DNA from 2 places in the Roseibium sp. R5 genome. Region 2 is predicted to be linked to the other one. Evidence: riboswitches for the same ligand, from Rfam matches in the RefSeq annotation. Region 2 holds a riboswitch; the other holds the start of a gene.
What was found. A riboswitch is a leader RNA that binds a small molecule or an ion and turns the genes downstream of it on or off. The one in region 2 is predicted to bind S-adenosylmethionine.
Positions count from the first base shown of each region.

Region 1 (3,767 bases), 2.2 Mb from region 2:
GCATGAGGCCGCTGCGAACCCGGCAGGGATCGCCGCCGCGAGTTGATCCAAGGCGTCGTCGTGAAATCCGGAGGCACAGCACTTGCCTCCGGAGAAGTGTCGCGGGGTTTGAGGCTTAGCTCAACGCAGCGCGGATCTTGTCGGCTTGTTCGGCAAGTAGATCGTTGTCAGCCATTTCACCGGTGTGCGGCTTCATCTTGACGCCGTCAAAGCGCGGGATGATGTGGACATGGGTGTGAAACACCACCTGGCCGCCGGCTGGTTCAGAGAACTGCTGAATGGTGGTGCCATCTGCCCCAAAAGCTTTGATCACTGCATGCGCCATCTTTTGGACCGTGGCCATCACCGCGTTCAGGTCCTCTTGCGCGATGTCCAGAATGTTGCGGGATGGAGCCTTCGGAATGACCAGCACATGTCCGTCACCGCGCGGCATGATGTCCATGATCACGACCGTCTTGTCGTCTTCATAGACCTTGTGACTCGGCAGCTCTCTGCGCATGATTTTGGCAAAGATGTTCTGGTCGTCGTAGGCGGGCGTTTCGATCGGCATGCGTACCTCTAAAAAGGGAAAAAGTCTTCGAATGTCGACGGACACATTACTCCGCCAGGCGGTTCGACAACAAGGGTTGTGACCGCCCGGCAGTGTCCGATTATTCGCCGATATTGTTCAAATCAAACGGTGTGGACTGATACATCTCATTGATCCAGTTGCCGAACAGGAGATGCGCGTGGGCCCGCCAGCGATTCACCGGCTGCCGGGTGGCATCGTCATCCGGAAAGTAGTTCTGCGGCCGGATCGGCGTGTCAGACACCTGGCTGTCCCGTTCGAATTCATCCGCCAGAGACGTCGTGTCATACTCGATGTGATTGAACATATGCAGGCAGCGATGCTCCGGATCGTCCAGGAGGCACATACCGGTCTCGTCATCTTCCGCCAGCACCATCAGATTGCTGCCGTCCGGAATGTCGGCCTTCCGGGTTTCCGTCCAGCGTGAGACGGGCAGACAGAAATCATCGGAAAACCCTCGGAGATACGGCGAGGCCGGCGCGCGCGTCCGTTGCCGGTAGACGCCCGTTGCCTTGTCGGCCCGCGCATATTTCGGCATGCCATGAAAGTGATAAGTGGCCGCCTGAGCCGCCCAGCAGATGGTCAGCGTGCGATGAACATGTGTCTGGGTCCAATCCAGCACATCGCGCATTTCCTGCCAGTATCCGACATCTTCAAAGGGCAGCTTCTCCACCGGGGCTCCGGTGATGATGAACCCGTCGAACTTCTCGTTCCGGACTTCTTCCCAGGGACGATAGAACGCTTCCAGATGCTCCGTTGGCGTGTTCCGTGGCACGTGGTTGGTCATGCGCACCAGCGTCAGATCGATCTGAAGCGGGGTGGAGCCGAGAAGGCGTGCGAATTGGGTCTCTGTCTTTATCTTGTTCGGCATCAGGTTGAGAAGACCGATGCGCAGGGGGCGGATGTCCTGACGCATGGCATCCGCTTCCTGGATGATCATCACGCCTTCGGATTCCAGAATGGGGCGGCCGGGCAGATCGTTTGGAATTTTTATCGGCATTTGCGCGTCCTGTAACCAGAGACAGATGCCTTTCTTCGATCCGATTCGTTGCCTTTGAACTTGAAGTTCACGGCCGCATCTTCTGTTCGAAGAACCACCTTGCCCGGATCGGCAGGTTGGCGTGGGGCATCTGTCCCAACTCTTGATGATGGTCCCTAGGTAATGGATTGGACGCGATCCGGCAAGCCCTGTGCAGACGAATGCCGATCTTGTGAAAGAGGCAAATTGTTGTTGGATCTCAGGCGCGTGGCAAATGGAAGTTTTAGCTGCCTTTCCGGAAAGGGGCATGTTCAGCCAACGCTTCGTTTTCGCGTTGAACGGCGCGCCGCTCCTGCTCCAGAAAGTCTGCGACTGCGTCGTGAAGGCCCTCATGGGCAATCCAGTGGGCAGAATAGGTCGTTTGCGGCAGGTACCCGCGCGCCAATTTGTGCGCTCCCTGAGCGCCGGCCTCGACGCGTTTCAGGCCTTTGGAAATGGCAAAGTCGATTGCCTGATAGTAACATAGCTCAAAATGCAGGAACGGATGGTGTTCGGTGCAACCCCAGTGGCGGCCGAAAAGGGTTTCCGATCCGATAAAGTTGAGGGCCCCGGCGACATACCGGCCATTGCGTTTTGCCAAGACCAGAAGAATGCGGTCCGCCATCCGTTCACTGATTAGCGAGAAGAAGGCACGATTGAGATAAGGGCGGCCCCACTTACGGGCGCCCGTATCCATGTAAAATCCGTAAAAGGCATCCCAATGCGCTTCTGTCAGATCGCTGCCGGTGACCCATTCGATTTCGAGCCCGTCAGCGCTGATGGCTTCGCGGCGTTCCTTTTTGATCGCCTTGCGTTTGCGCGAGGCGAGGTCGCCGAGAAACTGGTCGAAGGTTTCGTAGCCGTTGTCGTCCCAGTGGAACTGCTGATCTGTGCGCCTCAGATAACCGAGATCGCCAAGCGAGTCCCATTCCGGTTTAGTCAAAAAAGTCGCGTGAACCGAGGAGGCGCCGGTGCGTTGGCAAACCTGTACAAGGCCAGCTGCGAGTGCCTGGAGCCCAGCTTCCCTGTTGATGTCGGAGCTGGTCAGAAAACGGCGGCCTGTCGCCGGAGTAAAAGGGACCGATATCTGGAGTTTTGGATAATAGTCGCCGCCCGCCCGGTAGAATGCGTCGGCCCAACCATGATCGAAGACATATTCACCCTGGGAGTGGCTTTTCAGATAAGCGGGAACGGCTCCAAGAACCGCGCCTTTACCATCCTCCAGCACCATGTGCCGGGGCATCCATCCAGTCTGGCGTGTCGCGCAGCCAGATGCCTCCAAGGCTTCCAGAAAAGCGTGGGATAAGAAAGGGTTGAAGTCTGTTTCTTCAGAATCTGAATCAGCTTCAGGGGCTAGCGCGGAAGTGAGATCTTGAGACGCAACAGCGTCCTGTGCGCGCGCCAGGTTTCCGCCTTCGCTAAGGATCCAGCCGGGATTGGCAACCGCATCCCATTTGTCAGCCGGCACATCTGCCAAGGATGACAGAAGTCTAATGGAGAGCGTCGTCTCCGTGTCACCGGCGCCTGGTTTTTGCGGCTGTTCGTTGTCCGGTGAAATAAAAGACGTCATGTCAGTGTGTCGGCCCGCCATAAAAGGATTGTTTACAAGAATGTAGAGCCGCTTTGCTGCGCCGCAAGAGGGAATTCCGTTCCTGGAATGCTTGTCCGTTATTGATCCGGATCGAAGCCCTCAAAGACGATTTGATCGGCAAACCGTTTTGCGACTTCCAACTGTCCTGGTGTCCGAACTGTCCACGTCATGATTGGGGTTCTGAAAACCTTTTTCATCATGCTGGGGCCGGGGCTCGGTAGATCGTTGACGCCATAGGAGATGAAGTGCGGGCTTGTGCGCGGAAAATGGAGCAGATGGCGCAATATGAAACGGTCCATCCGGCTGTGGCGTGTGTAGTCCGGGCCGGGGCGGGCCGCATCTGCCACGATCCCGCGGAGAACGGAGTTGTTGTGCGCCTTTGCAACAGCCAGCATGTCCGGATCAAAGGTTTTGATACAGGCTGGGCCCTTATACGCATTCACTTGATCAACAACGCGGCGGACAAAGTCGCCTTGCGCATCGCGCCGGAGCAAGGATTTGATTTCGACAACCAGCGGCACACGGCCATCCACCAGATCAAAAAGGTCCTGAAGCAGCCATAGGTGATCTGTGCCGGTACGCATTTGCAG
Region 1 covers NZ_CM146910.1:3,215,221-3,218,987, forward strand. Annotated here, with positions in the region: gene AC0J4F_RS15135 (glutathione S-transferase family protein) at 1-46, shown strand, start outside; gene AC0J4F_RS15140 (HIT family protein) at 116-544, opposite strand; gene AC0J4F_RS15145 (homoserine O-succinyltransferase) at 651-1,568, opposite strand; SAM-I-IV-variant riboswitch at 1,603-1,722, opposite strand; gene AC0J4F_RS15150 (GNAT family N-acetyltransferase) at 1,831-3,156, opposite strand; gene AC0J4F_RS15155 (glycerophosphodiester phosphodiesterase family protein) at 3,255-3,767, opposite strand, start outside.
Region 1: another riboswitch for S-adenosylmethionine. It lies ahead of AC0J4F_RS15145 (homoserine O-succinyltransferase); the one in region 2 lies ahead of AC0J4F_RS00885 (hypothetical protein).

Region 2 (3,767 bases):
TGCACTCGGTGTTGGGTTTTCCATTGCCATGGCCGCCCTCATGGAGGGCTCTCAACGTGACTTCATGGCAACCTTAATCGACGCCATTCCGCATGTGGAGATCAAGGATGATAAGCGGACGCCAACAGCCCAACCGGCCAGCTCCGTTTATGATGCTGTTGCCTTTCGCGGTTTGCGGCCGTTGGAGGACTTGCGTGGGATCCGCAATCCAACGGAAGCTTTAGCTTCGCTGCGAGATTGGGTTGACGGCGACATCGCACAACGCCTGACGGGTCAGGCTGTGCTGCGCTACAGCGGCCAGGACATTGGCATGACGCTGATTGGTGTCCGCCCAAAGCAGGAACTTCTCGTGTCCAACATTGGCGAGGACATCCGGGAGGGGGCCTTTGAGGACCTCGGCACAACCTCCAACGGATTGGTTTTAGGCGACAAGGCAGCCGAACGGCTTGGCGCTGACCTTGGAGACACAGTCACGTTGACCTCAGCAAACGGGGTCGCGAAACGGTTCAAGATTGTCGGCCTGTTCCATACCGGGATCACCACCAGCGACGAAAGCCTCGCCTATGCGCCTCTCAAAGCCGTCCAGATCCTTCTGGAAAAACCTGACATCATCAATGCCATCACGATCCGGCTGAGAAACATCGATGAAGCCGTCGCAGTTGCTGCAAGGGCCGAGCGGCAATTGGGCTACAAGTCGATCTCCTGGGAAGAGGCCAATGAAGGGCTGATGGAGGCTTTCTTTGTCCGCAACGTGATCATGTTTACTGCTGTCGGCGGTATTCTTCTGGTCGCCGGTTTCGGGATCTACAACATCATTTCAACGATCGTGCATGAAAAGGCCCGGGACATTGCCATCCTGAAATCGCTGGGGTTTCCGGAACCCGACATACAGCAGATTTTCGTCCTGGAGGGTTTGGTGATCGGTGTGCTCGGAGCACTTGTCGGGTCTGCACTTGGATTTGGATTGTCGAGTTATCTTGCAACAATCAAATTCGAGGTCACCACCGACATCGAAATGACCCGTCTGCCGATATACTTTTCTCATGTGCATTACATGATCGCCAGTGGTCTGGCGCTTCTGTCTGCGGGCATTGCCGGTTTTGTGCCTGCCAGAAAGGCTGCCGCGCTCAATCCTGTCGACATCATCCGGGGCGCGACCTGACATGAACGTTGCCCCGATCCCAACCACCCCTGCCCCACTTTTGGAAACGCGAGGCTTGACCCGCATTCTTCCGGCTGTAGTTCCGGTCACTCTCGTGGAGAACATCTCGTTTTCGATCGGCACATCGGAGTTCGTCGCGATCACCGGCCCATCGGGCTCTGGAAAATCATCTCTATTGTATCTGCTTGGACTTCTGGACCGGCCGACGGAGGGCGAAGTCCTGATTGGCGGCCGCAAGACGCACGATTTATCGAAGACCGAAATGGCTCACTTGCGGCTGGAAAAGATCGGCTTTGTCTTCCAGTTCCACTTTCTCTTGCCGGAATTCACCGCTATGGAAAACGTGATGATTCCAATGCAAAAACTTGGCGCTCTTGCTGCAGCTGAGCAAAAGGACCGCGCGGCAGGTCTCTTGGAAGATCTCGGCTTGGAGAACTTTTTGCACCGGCAACCTGCCCAATTGTCCGGCGGGCAGCGTCAACGCGTCGCCGTTGCAAGAGCGCTTGCCAATGCGCCGGACCTGATCCTTGCAGACGAGCCGACCGGCAGTCTCGATTCTGTCGCGACAGAGCAGGTGTTTATGTCGCTTCAATCGATTGTCGATCAACAAAGAACCACAGTGATAGCCGTTACGCACGACATGGATATTGCCGGCCGGATGCAGCGTCGCATTCATCTGGTCGATGGAAAAATCGACTATGACCGCAATCAATAACCGTTGGAGTCCTTCGGTTCTTGGATGACTTGCCAAAAAACGGAACTCATGGCATAAGCCTGCCATCATCAAGAGAAGGGCTGGCGCCCTCGCCAACCTGCCGACCGGGCAAGGTGGTTTCCGCAACAGGGATGCGGCCGTCCAGACACTCAAAAGAGGCTGCGCGGCAACGAAGCGGTAGTTTTCCTGCGCCAGTCCTCCTCGGGCAACCGATGGAGGATTTTTTGTTTCAAGATGCGCTGGCCGGACAAGCGGCCGAGTTGATCAGATACCAGGACGCCGAAGAGGCCGATCAGACAGCGGCCGAGATCTGGCAATCTACCGCGGAAGATTGTGTGCTGGCCCGCATGAAGACCATTCGGGTGTATGGCGGACTGCCACGCCACAAACGCCGGTTGACCCAGCATGAGCGGGTCGACCGCTTACAGGCATTGTTGCGCCTTTGGGCCAATGGCTGCATTTGCGCGGTCGATGAAGAGCTGTTTGCGGACCTGCTGGCGCGCAGATCCTTGCGCGCCTGATTACTGCGGAGCCGGAGTGTCCTTGGGGACTGGACGTGGCTTGCCTTGGTCATCAACGGCGACCATCGTGAAAATCGCTTCGGTGACTTTTTCCCGGCCGCCGAAACGGTGGCGCAAAGCCCAGGCTTCCAGTTTGATTTCCATGGAGCTTGTCCCGACGCGGCCGACGCTTGTGTAAACACACAAGACATCTCCGACATGGACCGGGCGGATGAATTTCATCTTGTCGACTGCGATCGTGACAACGCGGCCCTGCGCTCTTTGCCCCGCGGCAATCCCACCGGCGAGATCCATCTGAGACAGCACCCACCCGCCAAAGATATCACCAGATGCATTGGTGTCGGCCGGCATTGCCATTGTCCGGAGGGTCAGTTCCCCTTGCGGTGTTTCTTCACTCAAAGCGGTCGCTCCAGTTTCGTGTTTTACCGAGCCTAGCCCAACCGCTTCAAAACACAACGCTATCAATCAGATAATCAGCATCAGAATGGCCATGATCCAAAGCGGCATTGGTGCTGCAATCCAGATCAAGAGGATGGGTAAGCCACGTTGTGTCCATTTTGCACTGAACATTGGTGTCTCCTGTAAATTCAGAACATAGGGATTTCATAATAGGTCAGTGCCGCCAATGCGGTCATTCCGACCGCAAAGGCGAGTTTGGCGCTGCCAATCAGCGTTCGCCCCGCCACATCGAGGCGTGGCAAAGGCATGGATCTGGAATCCAGGTACATGGACACCATCATTCCGATGAAGACCGCGAACCACAAAACAACCAGACCTTCGGCCACCAAGACGATTGCCGGTAACATGAGCCCCTCCTATCAGGCTTGTTCAGTAAAGAGTTCCCCCGGCGGTGTACTGCCGGCAAAACCGAACGTTGCGAGCCACAGGCTCTGAGCAATCCGTTCGGCAATGGCGATGATCTCTTCGGCAACGTCCGAAACAAAAATCTCGCGTGCTACCGGCCGGAATACGTCGAGCCAATCGCCATAATCCGAGCTGACCACTTCCTTTAGTTTCAGGTGTTCCGGAACCGGCTTGCCTTTGTAGGTCCCGTTTTTCAGGAGAACGGACTGCCAAAACCGTTCCATCTTCTCAAGGTGCTCCGGCCAACGCCCTCCGAGACGCTTTTCAAAGATCTCACCGAGATGGGGTTGCTGGCGTAAAGTCCCATAGAATGAATGCACAAGGATCCGGATCGTCTCGGGAGTGACTTCGGCGTATTGCACCTCACAGGCCCCGTCGGAGCGGGCGACCGCGTTACCTGTTTCCTGTGGTGTTTGTTTGATTTGCATCGCAACCTCATAACATTCATATAAAATGAATCTTTTAAATGGCAGAAGTGCACGCTAAAATCAACATATAAAATGAA
Region 2 covers NZ_CM146910.1:179,804-183,570, forward strand. Annotated here, with positions in the region: gene AC0J4F_RS00875 (ABC transporter permease) at 1-1,162, shown strand, start outside; gene AC0J4F_RS00880 (ABC transporter ATP-binding protein) at 1,164-1,877, shown strand; SAM-I-IV-variant riboswitch at 1,938-2,060, shown strand; gene AC0J4F_RS00885 (hypothetical protein) at 2,102-2,398, shown strand; gene AC0J4F_RS00890 (acyl-CoA thioesterase) at 2,399-2,755, opposite strand; gene AC0J4F_RS00895 (hypothetical protein) at 2,986-3,204, opposite strand; gene AC0J4F_RS00900 (group III truncated hemoglobin) at 3,217-3,690, opposite strand; gene AC0J4F_RS00905 (RrF2 family transcriptional regulator) at 3,763-3,767, shown strand, end outside.